2 regions of the Arthrobacter sp. Y3221159 genome follow, and region 2 is predicted to be linked to the other one. Evidence: predicted binding sites of a transcription regulator. Region 2 holds the regulator's gene; the other holds the start of a gene.
The links. The regulator LexA, encoded in region 2, represses DNA repair genes until DNA is damaged. The targets are predictions, from matches to a motif close to TCGAACANNTGTTCGA.
Positions count from the first base shown of each region.

Region 1 (7,811 bases), on a different contig from region 2:
CGGGTGCCGAACAGGAGCATCCCAGCTTTTTCCTGGGCCTCGTGGAAGAAGACAGAGTCAACACAGCCGGTGCCGTCGTCGATGCTGATGAACACCACCCGCCTGCCGCCCCGCATGGGAGGCGTCTGGGTGGCCACACGCACCCCGGCCACCAGGACCTCCGTACCGTTGCGCAGGCCCAGCAGTTTGTCTGCGGTGGTGACGCCCAGCCTGTCCAGCAGGGGCCGGTGGCTGTCCATCAGGTGGGTACTGACGTCCACCGCCATCAGGTCAAGCTCTGCCCGGACGTTTTCCACCAGGGTTGGTTCCGGCAGTCCCGGGGCGACATTCCGGAGTTCAACATCCCCAAGGGGCAGCGGTAACTGTCCCTCCAGGACCTCGACGCCTTTCCTGCTGCTGCCGGACGCCTGGAGCTTCTGCAGATGCTGCACCAGGTCTGCCCGGTTGGCAGTACCTCCCGCCTCCCGGTGCAGTGAATCGAAGGCACCCAGCTGCGCGAGCCTTTTGATGTTTGGCTTGCTGATTTTCGACCTTGCCCGGAGGTCGGCCAGCGATTCGTACGGCTGTCCGGCAACGATTCTCTTCAACTCTGTCCTGGAGAGCCCGTAAATACCGTTGAGGCTCAGCCGGATACCGAGTTTTCCGGCGTCAGGGCCGGACTGGACCCGCTCCACCCGGTACTCAGCCTTGCTGAGGTTGATATCAAGAGGAAGGATAGGGATGCCCAGCCTTCTCGCCTCGGCAACCAGCAGCCGTTTGGGGTACATGCCCGGATCGTGCTCCCACAGCCCGGCAAGGAATGCCTCGGGGTGGTGGGTTTTCAGCCAGGCTGACTGGTAGGTGGGCACAGCGAAGGCCGCACCGTGGGCTTTGCAGAAACCGAAGCTGGCAAAGGATTTAAGGGTGTCCCAAACCTTGTCAACGACGTCTGCTGAATACCCCTTCACTTTTGCCTTCCTTCGGAAATAATCTTCGACGCCGGCTTCGCCTTCTTCGCTGCTCAGGGCCCTGCGGAACTCGTCCGCTTTGGCCAAGCCGCACCCGGTCATGACGTCGAACGTCCTCAGGATCTGCTCGTGGAACACGGTCACGCCGTGTGTTTCCGCCAGCACCGGTTTCAGGTCGGGGTGGGGGTAGACCTCCGGGGCAAACCCGTGCCGGTGTTCAAGGAAGGGCCGCACCATATCCGACTTCATGGGCCCGGGCCGGAACAGCGAAATATCGATGATGAGGTCGTTGAATTCACGCGGGGCCATCTTGCCGATCAGCTCGCGCTGGCCCGGTGATTCGATCTGGAAGCAGCCTAAAGTGTGCGTGCTGCGGATCAGTTCGTAGGTGGGCTCGTCATCGAGCGGCACGGCGTTGAGGTCGATGTGGCCGTTGTCAGCAATATAGGCTGGTCCCGAACCATCCGCCCCGGCAGGGTGCCGGCCGGCAGTAACAACCTCATTCTTTGAAGGATGAATCCGGATGATTTCCCGGACCGCGAATGCCATGGCGCTTTGCATCCGCACACCCAGGACATCGAGCTTCAGCATGCCCATGGGGTCCATGTCGTGCTTGTCGAACTGGCTCATGGGCAGCCCCAGTCCGCTGGGCTGTACCGGGGTGCGGTCCAGGAGCGTGGCGTCACCGAGGATCACCCCACAGGGATGCATGGAGATGTGGCGTGGCAGCCGGTCAAGGCGTTCGGTCAGGTCCACCAGCAGATCGAGCTGCTGGTTGCCGTCGGCATCGCGCTGCTCAACCCTTCCGGCGAACTCCTTGAGTTCGGGCTTTTCCTGCAGCGCTTCACGGAACTTGCGGGCCGAGAAGCGCCACAGCTGCTTGGCGATCTCACCCACTTCGCCGTCATCCATGCCGAGTGCCATACCGGCATCGCGTACCGCTCCCCTGGCCCGGTAACCGTTCTGCATGCTCATCAACGTGACCCGCTCGGCACCGAACCGCTCGAAAATCCGCCGGTAGACGTTATGGCGCTCGGCACTTTCGACGTCGATGTCGATGTCCGGCAGGGTTGCCCGGTCCTGGGAGAGGAAACGCTCGAAGATCAGGTCATGCTGGAGGGGGTTCACGTGGCTGACATCGATGAGGTAGTTCACAAGGCTGGAAGCGCCGGATCCGCGGGCCGCAGCCCGGACACCCATGTCCTGGATCATCCTGGACACCTCTGCCACTGTCAGGAAGTAGGAGGAAAAACCGAGGTTCCGGATGATACGCAGTTCATGCTCAAGCCGTGACTCCATGGTTCTTTCCGCCGCCCCGCTGATGCCTGGAAACCGCCTGCCGATCCCTGCATTGCAACGCTCCACCAGCTCCTGGTGCGGGTCCTGGCTGATCCCCAGCACGGCTGTCTCCGGCACAACAGGCTGCTTCCACCCCATATCGGCAGCGGGATCAATCCGGCACAGGTCGGCGAGCGCCTCGGTCTGCGTCATCAGCTGCTTAAGGTCAGCGGCACCGTAACCTGCGGCAGCGATGATTTCCTTGCCGAGCAGGAGCATCTGGTCAGCAGACTTTAGCCAGCCCTGGCCGGTGGGTTGCAGCAGCGGTTCGGTGGCGAGCTCCGGAAGCGATTTCAGGGTCCTTGCCGAATCAAGAACGTCAGCTGTGGGTGCGCCGTCTGCAGCACAGTACCGGACTGCGTTTGTCAGGATCGCCGGTACGTGGTGTTCCTCGGCAAGCCGGAGCATGCGGACTGCGTGGGCAGTGCTCAATGGTGACCCCGGGGCGCTGAGCTGGGAGACAATCTCTGCCACCACCGTCCCGCCTGGCATGGCATCCAGCCATTGCTTAAAAAGGGTACGCGGGCGGAGATAGCGCCGGCCTCCCATTGCCCGGCCAACATCCGAATCAGGGCCGATCAGGACAGTCAGTACCGGCTTGAGGGTCTGGGGATCAAGCGTCCGGGAGGCAAGTTCGGCACGTGTCACGGCAACCGGCACCGCTCCCCCGGCTTTTCCCGTTGTCCGTGCGTGGGCATCGGAGATCAGGCGGCACAAGGCCCGATAGCCGGCACCGTTGTTGTGCCCGCGGGCAAGGACAACCACCCTGCCTGCCACCTGGGTACGGTGGTCGCCGTCGTCGTCAAGGACCGCAAGGTCAACTCCGACGATGGGATCCAAACCGGCAGCCATGCAGGCCTTAAGGTGCTTGATGGTTCCATACAGGCCGTCGCGGTCCGTGCAGGCAAGGGCGGTGGCGCCGTCCGCGGCGGCAGCCTGTGCCAGTTCATCCGGCCAGGAAACCCCATAGTGGGCGCTGAATGCGGTGGAGACGTGAAGGTGCGTGAAGCTCATGCTGTTCTGGGCCGGAGGGCATCATGGATCCGCACGAGCCGCCAGCGGCCACTGCGGATATGGCGGGAAAGGTCAAGGGTCAGTGGTTCACCGTGCGCCGTGCTTCCGGCGGCTCCACCCGGGGACGGCAATACCTGCACCCGCCAGATTTCATGGTCCACCACCCCGGGACCGCTCCCCAAAGGCGCCCTGCTGTCTTCCGCCCACCACTGCCGGCGCTCATACCAGCGCATTGGTTCGGCACAGACATCGTAGGACCTGCCGGCCCAAACAAGGCTTACAGGTTGGCCCTCAGGAGAGCACAGGACATCAACGGATTCGCTGAACATGCCCATGGCGCCTCCCGGAATAACCTGACCCTATTCGAATATGTGTTCGAACAGTTCAAGTCTACGCCCGGTTCAGCCCAATGCATAGAAAGGGGTCGCAGGGCTTCCCCGCCGTTACCGGACAAGGGGGTGGACGGAGCGGAAAGCAGGGAGCAGGATGGAGCCATGGAAACCCAAGACGCACTCCTCAAGCAGGCAAGCCTCAAGGCACAGGACTCCACCCTCGTGGCCACCTTCGACATCGACGGCACCATTCCAGGGTCCGGCGCATATGTCGTGGGAATGGTCGGGGCCACACCGGATTATTCGTCGCAACGGCGGCTGTGCATTGAGTTCATGAACGGGGAGGCCATTGCCTTCTACTCGTTCAACCGCGAACAGGGCATTGAGGAGAACTACGACCTGTCAGGTGTATCGCACTCCGAAAACACCATTACCGGGCAGTTTCCCAAGGCAGCCATCAACGGGCTGGGGCAGGGGCATGTCATCTCCGCCTTCAGTGAGGCGGACGGCCGGGAATTCCAGTCCGGCGTCCCGGTAGAGGAAGCCCTGTAAGGCTTCCTCTTTTTCTTGCCCTGGCGCGGGGTTCAGCTGGATTCTTTGTGGACCCGCATCTCGAGTTCAATGAAGCCCGAGATCATGGCCCGGTACGTGGATTCCACGATGTCCGGGTCAATGTCCTTCTTCTCAGCGGCCGAACGGACGTGTTCGATAATCCGTTCCACGCGGTCGGGCGCACGGACCTCCGCGTCGTCGCCCTTCAGGGTGCCGGCGATGCGAATCAGCCGTTCGCGGCGGGCGATGAGGGTGACGATCTGTTCATCCACCTCATCCACAGCAACCCGGACGGCAGCGAGCTGTTCTTTGTCGGCCAAAGCGTCCCGATCGTTTCCTTGAATAGTTGCCATCGTCTGACAGTATCGAAGCATGCAGCCAAGAGTCGACTTCATTTCACTGGGCGTCCGCAGCGTTCCAGCGTCCAGGGCGTTCTACGTGGATGGCCTGGGCTGGCCGGTCCACAAGGAGGTTGCCGGGGACGTGGTGTTCATCCAGGTCAACCATGGCCTGGTGCTTTCACTCTGGGACGCGGGGCAGATGCAGGCGGAAGCAGGCGTCAGCGCCCCCGGGCCGGTCCCCTGCATCACCCTCAGCCAAAACCTGGCGAGCGTTGAGGAGGTGGACCAGGTAATGGCGGAGGCGGCGGCCGCGGGTGCCGCCATTGTTGCCGAGCCGGTCACCCAGCCGTGGGGCGGCTATACAGGGTACTTCGCGGACCCGGACGGTTTCCGCTGGGAAGTGGCGTACAACCCCACCTGGGCTGTGGACGACGACGGTTCAGTCACCGTCTAAGTCAACGCCGCCGGGGCGGGGACTCCTAGAACAGCGCCTCCACGGGCCTGATCAGTTCCGGACCGTTGTTGCGCACGTTGCCCACTTCCTTGCCCACCGACTCCACGCGCCAGTCCGCAGCAACGTCCTTGACGCCGGACCGCACGAGGTCCACCAAGCCGGCGGCATCATCAGCTTCCGGGTCCAGCCAGGCCCGCATGGTGGCCTTGTCCATGGGCAGCGGAACCCGGTCATGCAGGGCAGTGAGCTTCCCGAACACTGTCGATTCTGATCCCGGGGGCGGTGTGTCCGTTGTCAGGATGGAGGTGGAAAGCATCCACTGCCCGGGCTCGCCGGCCGGCACGGAGGGGTCCCTCCACCATTCGTAAAGGCCGGCAAAGACCAGGCCCCCGTTTTCCCCGGGATGCACGTAGTAGGGCTGCTTGGTCTTCCCCGGGCCCTGCTTCCATTCGTAGTAACCGTCCGCCGGGACTGCACAGCGCCGCGACTGGACAGCCTTACGGAACGCCGGCTTCTCCAGCACGGATTCGCTTCTGGCATTGATCATCCGGGAACCGATGCCCGGATCCTTCGCCCAGGAAGGGACGAGCCCCCAACGGGCCACATGCAGCTGCCGGACCTGCCTGCGCTCCGGCCCGTCATCCACCAGCCGTTCCAGGACGATGGGGACGTCGTCAGTGGGCGCCACATTCCACGACGGCGGAATGCTCACCTCGTCCTCCAGCTCGGCGTCGAATTCCGCCAGGAGGTCCCCCACAGCACGTGCCATCACATAGCGTCCACACATGGCTCCAGCATGCCATCGGCGACATCTGCTGTCATCCGGGCCGTCCGGGAAGCCGCGGGCGCACGGGAATAGGGGGAGGCACGCTACCGTTGACAGGAACGGAACCCTACATCGACACAGAGGAGACCCCTGTGGATTTCACTCCCGAATCCGGCACCATCACCATGTTCTCCACCACCTGGTGCGGTTACTGCAACCGGCTGAAGAAGCAGCTGGATGCGCAGGGCATCGGCTACACGGAGATCAACATCGAGGAAGTGGATGGCACCGCCGAACTCGTGGAGCAGCTGAACGGCGGCAACCGCACCGTTCCCACCGTCCTGTTCCCGGACGGTTCGGCAGCGACCAACCCGTCAGCAGCCGAGGTGAAGGCGCGCCTGGCGGCATAAGCACGGCCGGCCGTAAACACTTTCGCGATGCGGGTCATGCCCCCAGGCTGCTGAAGGAAGCAGACTCCAGGGCGGCATGGCCCGCATACGCTTGCAGCAGCGCGTCCTCAACGGCCTGGACGGTGGCACCGGGCACCAGGTCTTCGACGGCGCCCGCAGTGGCAGGATCCCATTCAAGCCCCAGGGCGGCGTAGCTGTCCGTCAGGACTTTCCGGATCGGGGCAGAGTTTTCCACGACGATCACGGAGCTGAACAGCCAGCCGCCCGCCACGACCCGCTGGGCCGTGCCCACGAGCTTGATCCGGTGTGAGGAATCGTCCGGGTGTGTTCCGTGGACGCTGAACTCGCCCGGGCAGTACTCCCCCGGTATTTCCCCCACGGCGGCGTGGACGCCGACCACCTGCAGTGCCTGGGCGAACAACTCCCCGAAGTACCCGAAGCGGGTTTTGGAGCCGGCGATCGCATCCGCGTCCGGCTCAATGTGGTCCACCACCAGCGTCCCCTGGTGATAGGCAGCGGCGCGTCCGCCGGCCCTGCGGACCAGCGGTTCAAAGCCGTTGTCACGGCAGGCACGGGCCGCTGCTTCAAACCCCGGCAGGCGGGTGTCCCGCTGTCCGAACGCCACGGTGGGGGCGGGACGGTAGAGCCGAAGGGTGGGGCCGATCTGCCCCGACCTGGCCTGTGCCAGGAGCTCCAGCCCGAATTCCAGGTCCCGCCCCGCTCCCAGCGAAACTTCCTGCCGCACCACAGTCAGCGTGCGCGTTTCCTGAACGGGGTGGTGCATGGTGCCGGGCTCCCTTATGGTCATCTCGCAGTTCCTGGTTGAACTGCCGGCGGACAGGCCAACCCTAGGTTACGCCGTCGCCCACCCACGACGTTTAAAGGCCACGGCGTCCGCCCACAGGCCCGGCAGCAATCCGGGCAGCAATCCGGCCACCACCAAGTCCCACGGATCGGCAGCCGGTCAGGTACGGCGCAGTGTCAAAATCTGTTCGGCCCGCCCGAAGGGGCCCTGCCGGTCATGCAGGACCGTGGACGTCAGGCCGATCCCGTCCCCGCCGAAGGACACCGCGTTGTCCAGCCCCAGCCACTCCCCTTCGGGCCGCCGGTACATGTGGATCTGCAGGTCCAGGTTGGGGAAGGCGTAGCTGTCCTTGCCGGGAGGCACCCGGGCGGCGATCCCGTTGGCGGTGTCCACCAGGCCCATCAGGCGGGCCAGATCGGTACTGTCCTCCCGGTCCGTCAGCGGGTGGTCGGTGCGGAGCCACACCTTGCCGGCGCCCGGCCGGTGCCCTTCGGCAACGCGCATCTCGAGGGACCGGATGTAGCCGCCGGGCCAGACAGCCGAACCGTCGTAGGGCTTGCAGTCGTCCGGGCCCGGAATGGCCGCATCCTCGACGGCGGCGACGGCAGCAGTGTCGCTGGTGATCATCCGCCACGCGGTTGCCCGGATTGCTGTCCGGCCCGCAGCCACCAACTCTGCCTGCAGCAGTTCGATGGTCTTCCCTGGCCTCAGCGTAGAGGTCTCGATCTGGAATTCCCCGCCCGGGATCAGTCCCAGGATCTCGTAGCTGAGCCGGGCCATCCGCATGTCCGCCCGCGGCTGGTGGCGTTCAAGGGCTTCGGCCAGCAGGCCGGAGGCAGGCGCCATGTGTTG
Region 1 covers NZ_JBNHFC010000017.1:57,395-65,205, forward strand. Annotated here, with positions in the region: gene AC5RT3_RS16495 (DNA polymerase III subunit alpha) at 1-3,299, opposite strand, end outside; gene AC5RT3_RS16500 (DUF6504 family protein) at 3,296-3,634, opposite strand; gene AC5RT3_RS16505 (hypothetical protein) at 3,794-4,183, shown strand; gene AC5RT3_RS16510 (chorismate mutase) at 4,216-4,536, opposite strand; gene AC5RT3_RS16515 (VOC family protein) at 4,556-4,978, shown strand; gene AC5RT3_RS16520 (SOS response-associated peptidase) at 5,004-5,765, opposite strand; gene AC5RT3_RS16525 (mycoredoxin) at 5,897-6,154, shown strand; gene AC5RT3_RS16530 (lipoate--protein ligase family protein) at 6,189-6,962, opposite strand; gene AC5RT3_RS16535 (thioesterase family protein) at 7,119-7,811, opposite strand, start outside.
Region 1: AC5RT3_RS16500 (DUF6504 family protein) is a predicted target of LexA. The motif match lies at 3,663-3,678, and genes of this name have one in related genera.

Region 2 (7,811 bases):
CCGGCGCGTTGGCCCTTGATGTATCCGGTATCCGTTCCGCTGGCCAGCAGCGGATACATGGAATACGTGGGCGGGAAGCCAAGGGCCGTGCGGCCGGGACCGCCGAACGCCTGGAGGATCTGCTGGAGCACTTCATTGGAGCCGTTGGCGGCCCACAGGTTGGACGCGTCCAGTCCGTGGCCCAGGTACTCGGCCAGCGCACGACGGAGGTCGGTGAACTCCCGGTCCGGATACCGGTTGAGGCTGGTGGCCGCGTCGGCCACGGCTGCGGTGATGGCGGCCCTGACGTCAGCCGGAACGCCGTGCGAGTTTTCGTTGACGTTCAGGAGGATGGGGACATCCAGCTGGGGCGCCCCGTAGGGGGTCAGCCCGCGGAGGTTGCTGCGGAGGGGAAGCCGGTTCAGACGCTCTAGCTGGTCATTCACCTGAACAGTTTAGTGGCCGTCCCGGAGACCGGAAAATGTGACAGCCGGTGTTCGCGCTGGGCGTGCGGCCTGCGGCAAGGCCGCACCCGGCGCATGTTGGGGCGGACGCTGCCTCAGCTGGTGGGGACGTACAACTGCTGGCCGGGCAAGACCGCCCCTGCAGGGAGGTTATTCAGCTGGACGATGTCGGCAACCACGTCCCGGGCATCACGGTCGGGGGCGACAGTTCCAGCGATGGACCACAACGACTGTCCGGACTGGACTGTAACGGTCACCGTGGGGGTCACCGTGAGGTCTTCAGCAGTGTCGGAGGCCTTGGCCGGCGAGTTAAAGAACCCTGCCAGGGACAGCAGCAGGGCCGCCAGCAGCACAAGCGGGATACCGATCAGGACGATCTTTCCCCGCCGGGTCAGACGAAGGGGAGGCAGGGGCGCCGGGCCGCCCGGGGTTCCGGGCGTGGCGTGCTGCAAAGCCTGCCGGGCAGAGGCCTGCGGAGCGTTTGCCTGCGAAGCGGATATAGCTGACATGTCTGAGCCCTCCTGGACCATCCTGTGCTGCCGGGGAAAAATCGTGCTGTGGTGCCTGTAGTGCCGGTACTGCCGTTAGTGCCTCTAATGCCTTGGTGCGTTCTCCGCCTGGGGGCGGGGACTGGTGACTTCCTGCTTTACGAGGTCCAGCCTGCCCGGCACCACTGACATTCCGGCCTTCGCATTCGAACGGTTTTCGAATACCGTGCACTTGACTAGAACACATATTCGAACTTTTGCCTCTCCAGTTTTAGCACCTATCAACGAATAATGTCGAGACTCGCTAGAACAAATGTTTGAAAAAGCAAAGTGGCTGGCCTAGCTTTGAAACAGGAAACAACCACCCTTGAAGCTGATCAGCAGGGTCTGACAAAAGGGCAAGTCACCCAGTCCGGAGCCTTGGAAAGCCCGGTGGCAACCGAAAGGCATTGGCGAATATGGCAGCAGCAGCCACCGGGGGCAGGGCAGCCTCGCAGCCGAAAAGGGCCGCGAAGGGGCTCACGCCGCGGCAGAAGAAAATTCTGGAAACCATCCAGCGCTCGGTCAACGAGAACGGCTACCCGCCCTCGATGCGCGAAATTGGCGACACTGTGGGTCTGGCCAGCCTGTCCAGCGTCACCCACCAGCTCTCACAACTGGAGAAGCTGGGCTACCTCCGGCGGGATCCGAAGCGGCCCCGGGCCATGGAGGTACTCACGCCTCTCACACTGGATGGCGGACCCGCAAAGACCGGCGGTCCTTCGGTTTCGCTGCCCCAGGACGCGGGTGCCACAGTAACGGAGCTGCCCACCGCAGTGGACACCGCCATGGTGCCACTGGTCGGCCGGATCGCCGCCGGCGGTCCCATCCTGGCCGACCAACTGGTGGAGGACGTCATGCCGCTCCCCCGCCAGCTGGTGGGACAGGGCGAGCTGTTCATGCTTCGGGTGGCGGGCGATTCCATGGTGGACGCCGCCATCTGCGACGGTGACTGGGTGGTGGTGCGGCGCCAGGCGGATGCCGCCAACGGCGATATCGTGGCGGCGCTCCTGGACGATGAGGCCACGGTCAAGACCTTCCGCCAGCGTGACGGCCATACCTGGCTGCTCCCGCAGAACACCCAGTACGAACCGATTCTTGGCGACCACGCCACCATCATGGGCAAAGTGGTCTCGGTCCTGCGCTCGCTCTAGGGAGAGCAGGACCAACAACTTTATAGTTCGAAAAAGACGGCACCTTCCCCTTTCACGGGAGGGTGCCGTCTGTCAGTGGGCCTCCGCGGCCAGCCGCTCAAGGGCTGCTACCGCTGTCTTCCGGTCCGTCGTGGCCCAGAACGGGGGCAGAGCCCCCCGCAGGAACCCGGCGTAGCGCTCGGTGGCAAGGCGTGAATCCAGCACCGCCACCACTCCCTTGTCGCCGGTGGACCGGATCAGGCGGCCTGCCCCCTGGGCCAGCCGGATGGCGGCATGGGTGGCGGACACCGACATGAACCCGTTGCCGCCCGCCTGCGCCACCGCACGGGACCGCGCCGTCATGAGCGGATCGTCGGGCCGCGGGAACGGAATGCGGTCGATGACCACCAGCCGGCACGATCCGCCGGGGACGTCTACTCCCTGCCACAGGGACATGGTTCCGAACAGGCAGGTGTCCGGTTCGTCGGCGAATTGCTTGACCAGGGCCGTCATGGTGGAATCGCCCTGGCAAAGGACTGTCACACCGAGCTTGGGGCGAAGCGCCTCGGCTGCTTCCTCGGCGGCGCGCCGTGAGGAGAACAGGCAGAGCGCCCCGCCGCCGGATGCGCGGATGAGCGCCTCCAATTCGGCCAGCGATTCCGGCGATGCGCCCCGGCCCGGTTTGGGCAGGTGGCCGGCAACGTACAGTATGCCCTGCTTCGGGTAGTCGAAGGGCGAGCCCACGTCCACGCCGGTCCAGCTGGGGGCGCCGTCTCCCACCAGGCCGAGACCCCCGGCGGCGGGCTCGAACGCTGATCCGATGGCCAGGGTGGCGGATGTCAGGATCACGGTGTGATCGGCAAAGAGGCCCTCCCGCAGCCGGCCTGCCACGGACAGTGGCGCGATGTTGACCAGCACGGGCGCGGATTCGTCGGGCTGCGAATACCCCTGGCCGGGGTCGAAGGAACTGGCACGCGAGAACCACACCACTTCCCTGTTGTCCCGGGCCGCAAGCAGCCGCTCGCACAATTCCAGGATGAGCATCAGGCGGGACCGCGCAAGCTGCCTCCCGCCGTCGGGCGTCGTGCTGCTGTCCCCCTTGGAATCGGACAGCGCCGCGCGGCAGGCCTCACGCAGCTGGTCGATGCAGTCCAGCTGTTCGTCGTTCAGGCCGTTGGGCAGCAGCCCGTTCGGCGCGCCCGCGAGGGCCAGTTCGAGGTTGGCGGCGGCGGCGTTGAGGGCGTCCACGGTGATGGCCGTGTGCTTCCGCGCGCTGGAGGCGGCGGCGTGGACCATGGCCACGGAGAGCTGGCCGGTGACGGCTCCCGTGACCCGGTCCTGCAGCTCGTGGGCCTCGTCCACCACCACAACGTCATACTCTGGCAGGACGGCCAGCCCTTCGAAGGCGCTGACAGCCAGCATGGCGTGGTTGGTGACCACGACGTCGGCCTCGGCCGCGTCCTGGCGTGCCAGCTCGCTGAAGCATTCCGCAGCCAGGGGGCACTTCTGTGAACCCAGGCATTCCATCGAGGTCACCGAGACCTGCCGCCAGGCGCGGTCGGTCACACCGGGAAGGAGTTCGTCGCGGTCGCCGGTGGCGGTCTTCTCCGCCCACTCGCGCAGCCGCACCACCTCCTTGCCAAGCTGCGAGGCGGGACCGCCGACCGTTGCGGCAAAATGGGGAACACTGGTGTCCTCCCCCAGCGAAAACAGCTGCCCCTCGGCGGGCTCCTCCGAAGGGAACCCGCCTTCGAGCTTGTGCCGGCAGACGTAGTTGGAACGGCCCTTGACCAGTGCCACCTTCACCGGCCGCTCCAGGGCAGGAGTGATCGCCTTGAGGAGGCGGGGCAGGTCCCGGCCCACGATCTGCGTCTGCAGTGCCAGCGTGGCGGTGGAAACCAGGGCAGGCTTGTTGCTTTCGAGGGCGTGGGCAATCAGCGGAACCAGGTACGCGAGGGACTTGCCGGTTCCGGTTCCCGCCTGTACCAGCAGGTGGTTCCCCGTTTCGATGGCGCGCGCCACCTGCCTGGCCATTTCGTGCTGCCCGGTGCGGCTCTGCCCGCCCATGGCGGCAACGGCCCGGTCGAGCAGCTCGATGGCGAGCTGCCCGCCGGCCGTTTCCGTGGCTTCGCCGGCCACGAGGTCAGTCATTTGCGGCGAAGGGTTCCAGTTCGGCCGCTAGGCCTTCCCGCACCATGACGACGGCCCGGGTACCTGCCTCGACGTGGTCAAGGCTGATGATTTCAGCGTCGGAGTCGTGCAGTTTGCTGAGCAGGTCGCCGCGGTTGTAGGGAAGGAGCAGTTCCATCTTGACGCTGGGCCGCGGGATGGATTCGCTGATTACGCGGAGCAGTTCCGCGATCCCCTCTCCGGTACGCGCCGAAACCACCACGTGGCGCGGCTCGCGCTGCTTAAGCCGCTCCACCACGAAGGGGTCCGCTGCGTCGGCCTTGTTCAGCACGATGATCTCCGGGATCTTGCGCGCATCCACCTCGCTGAAGACCTTGCGGACGGCAGCAATCTGGCCTTCGGGATCCGGGTGTGAGGCATCCACTACGTGCAGGATGAGGTCGGCGTCAGCCACTTCCTCCAGCGTGGAACGGAAGGCCTCCACCAGTTGGGTGGGCAGGGACCGGACAAAACCGACCGTATCCGCCAGGGTGTACCCCAGACCGTCCGCCGTTTCGGCCTTGCGCACCGTGGGGTCCAGCGTGGCGAACAGGGCGTTTTCGACCAGCACGCCCGCGTCCGTCAGGCGGTTCAGCAGGGAAGACTTCCCGGCGTTGGTGTACCCGGCGATGGCCACGGAGGGAACGGCATTACGACGGCGGTTGGCGCGCTTGGTTTCGCGGGCCGGCTTCATCGCGGCGATTTCGCGCCGCAGCTTGGCCATGCGGGTGCGGATCCGCCGGCGGTCCAGTTCGATCTTCGTCTCACCGGGGCCGCGGGAGCCCATGCCGGCGGCCGCGCCACCCACCTGGCCACCGGCCTGGCGGGACATCGACTCACCCCAGCCGCGGAGGCGGGGAAGCAGGTATTCGAGCTGCGCGAGCTCAACCTGTGCCTTGCCTTCCCGGCTCTTGGCGTGCTGGGCGAAGATGTCCAGGATCAGGGCAGTGCGGTCGATCACCTTGACCTTGACGATGTCTTCAAGCCCGCGCCGCTGGGACGGGGCAAGTTCGGCGTCGACGATCACGGTATCCGCGCCGGTGGACATCACGATGTCCTTGAGTTCCTGGGCTTTTCCGGAGCCCAGAAACGTACCGGGATCCGGCTTGTCCCGGCGCTGCACCAGGCCGTCCAGCACCTCTGAACCGGCTGTCTCGGCAAGTGCCGCAAGCTCGCGGAGCGAGTTTTCGGCGTCGGCAAGGGTTCCCTCGGACCAGAGCCCGGCCAGGACCACGCGCTCCAGGCGCAGCTGGCGGTATTCGACCTCGGTGACGTCTACCAGTTCGGTGGAGAGGCCGGCGGTGCGCCGGAGGGCGCGGCGTTCCTCAAGGTCCTGCTGGTCGCCGTCGAACGTGGTGTGCTCTTCGTCCAGGCGGGAGATGGCCTGTGCCGCACCCAGCACGGGCTTGCCGTTGCCGCGTTCTTCTCCGCGGGGCGTGCTGAGATTCCTGGCCGGTACGTCCTTGGAGAGAATCCGGTCGATCACAGCCTGGATTTCCGCAGGGCTCATGTCCTGGGCGGCTGGTTCGGATCCGGTGTTGGGCTGGCTGGTCATGGTCTCCTTTGAAGATTCGGCAGTTCCAGAATAGTGCCGATTGCTGGTCTGTGGGGAAGTATTCTCGCTGGGCTGACGGCCTGCGGTCATGCAGTTCTCCTGGGATGTTGGGCGCCGGCGGGCCGAAGGCGGCCGCGGGCGCGGGTGCCGCATCACGGAAGGCGGCGGAGCGGGAACGTGCCGGAGAATCGGCGAGAAGACCAGCGGATGCTGACTTTCGAGTATTGTCCGGCTGCCGGAACAGACATGTTGGGTCTGGTCCGGTGCACAAGCGGAAGGTGATGAAAACCTGCGTCGCCGTGGGACTGGCCGTCGCTGGAGGACGGACTGCGGGACGGGCGGTGCCCGTACCGGCTACTCGAAGATCAGGAACATGCCCTCCACCATAGCAGAGGCCCCGCGTCCGCAGTTTCCCTTTACGCTGCAAGGGGAACTACTCTGGCCAGTTATGGAGTCCGCACACTATTTCAGCGCATCCCCCGCCGGCCCCTTCACCAGAAAGCCCCTCACAGTAGAGCTCGCCGGCGAAACCCGCAGGCTGCAGACTTCCAGCGGCATCTTCAGCCCTGACGGCATCGATAAGGGGACGGCGGTCCTCCTGGCTGAGGTTCCGGCGCCCGCGCCCACCGGTAATCTGCTGGACATCGGCTGCGGCTGGGGACCCATCGCGCTCACCATGGCGCTGCGTGCCCCGCACGCACATGTGTACGCCGTGGACGTGAACGAACGCTGCATCACGCTGACAAATGAAAATGCTGCCGCTCTCGGGCTGGCGAACGTTGTGGCCAGCACGCCCGACGCAGTTGATCCGGACCTAAGGTTTGACACGATTTGGTCGAATCCGCCTATCAGGATCGGCAAGGACGAGCTTCACTCGCTGCTGAAACTGTGGCTGCCGCGGCTCGCGCCCGGTGGATCTGCGTGGCTGGTGGTTCAGAAGAACCTGGGCTCGGATTCCCTCCAGCGCTGGCTCGCCGGGGAGCTGGACCATTCCTTCAGGGTGACCCGCGAGTCCACGTCCAAGTCCTTCCGCATCCTGAAAGTCAGGAAAGAGTCCCGGTAGCCACGATGACGGCCGGGCCGCTGAGTTCCACATGCTCGTGGCCGGCCGGTCCGGCGAAGAATTTCACGCCTACTACCCCGCCTGGCACGTGGACCCGCCAGGTGTCCGGAGCCTCTGCGCCGGCCCAGTGGCGGATGGCGACGGCGGCAGCACAGGCTCCCGTTCCGCAGGACTGGGTCTCGCCGACACCCCGCTCGTGGACGCGCATGGTGACTGAACCAACGCCGTCGTGGATGAGCGGTTCAGCCGGGACAACGAACTCCACGTTGGTGCCGTTGGCAGGAATGGGTTCGACGGTGGGTGCCGTGAAGAGCCGGGTCCCCGCGAGTTCGGAGAGTTCTGCGAGGGCCACAACGGTGTGCGGGTTGCCCATGCTGACGGACAGCGCGGGCCGCGGGACCTCCAGCCCGTCCGCGGTGACCAGCGAATCCATGGCTTTGGCTGTGGCTTTACCGGGGAAGATGAACTCCCAGGGGCCCATGTCCACGGCGTACTCGTCCCCGGTACGGACCACGGTCTTGGCCCCGCCGCGGGTGCCGATGGTCAGTGCACCGCCGTCGGGAAGGTCGATCAGGCCTTCGGCCCGGAGAAAGTGGACGAAGACACGGACACCGTTGCCGCACATTTCGGACAGGGAGCCGTCGGCGTTCCGGTAGTCCATGAACCACTCGGCCTCGGGGACCGTGGCCAGCAGGTCGCGGCCTTCGGGGAGCAGGCGGGAGGGAACCGCCCGGATCAGGCCGTCTCCGCCAATGCCGCGGTGCCGGTCGCACAGGCCAGCCACCTGGCCCGCGGTGATGGTGCGCTCCCCCTCGGGATCAGCCACCAGGACAAAATCGTTGCCCGTACCATGCCCCTTCGAAAAGCGCAGCCCGCCCAGCGTGCGGAAGGCGGGGCCGGTGGTCTCTGCGAGGGTTGCGT
Region 2 covers NZ_JBNHFC010000007.1:42,056-49,866, forward strand. Annotated here, with positions in the region: gene AC5RT3_RS08880 (histidinol-phosphate transaminase) at 1-425, opposite strand, end outside; gene AC5RT3_RS08885 (LysM peptidoglycan-binding domain-containing protein) at 539-952, opposite strand; gene lexA (transcriptional repressor LexA) at 1,390-2,124, shown strand; gene AC5RT3_RS08895 (ATP-dependent DNA helicase) at 2,197-4,254, opposite strand; gene hflX (GTPase HflX) at 4,247-5,827, opposite strand; gene AC5RT3_RS08905 (class I SAM-dependent methyltransferase) at 6,276-6,890, shown strand; gene dapF (diaminopimelate epimerase) at 6,871-7,811, opposite strand, start outside.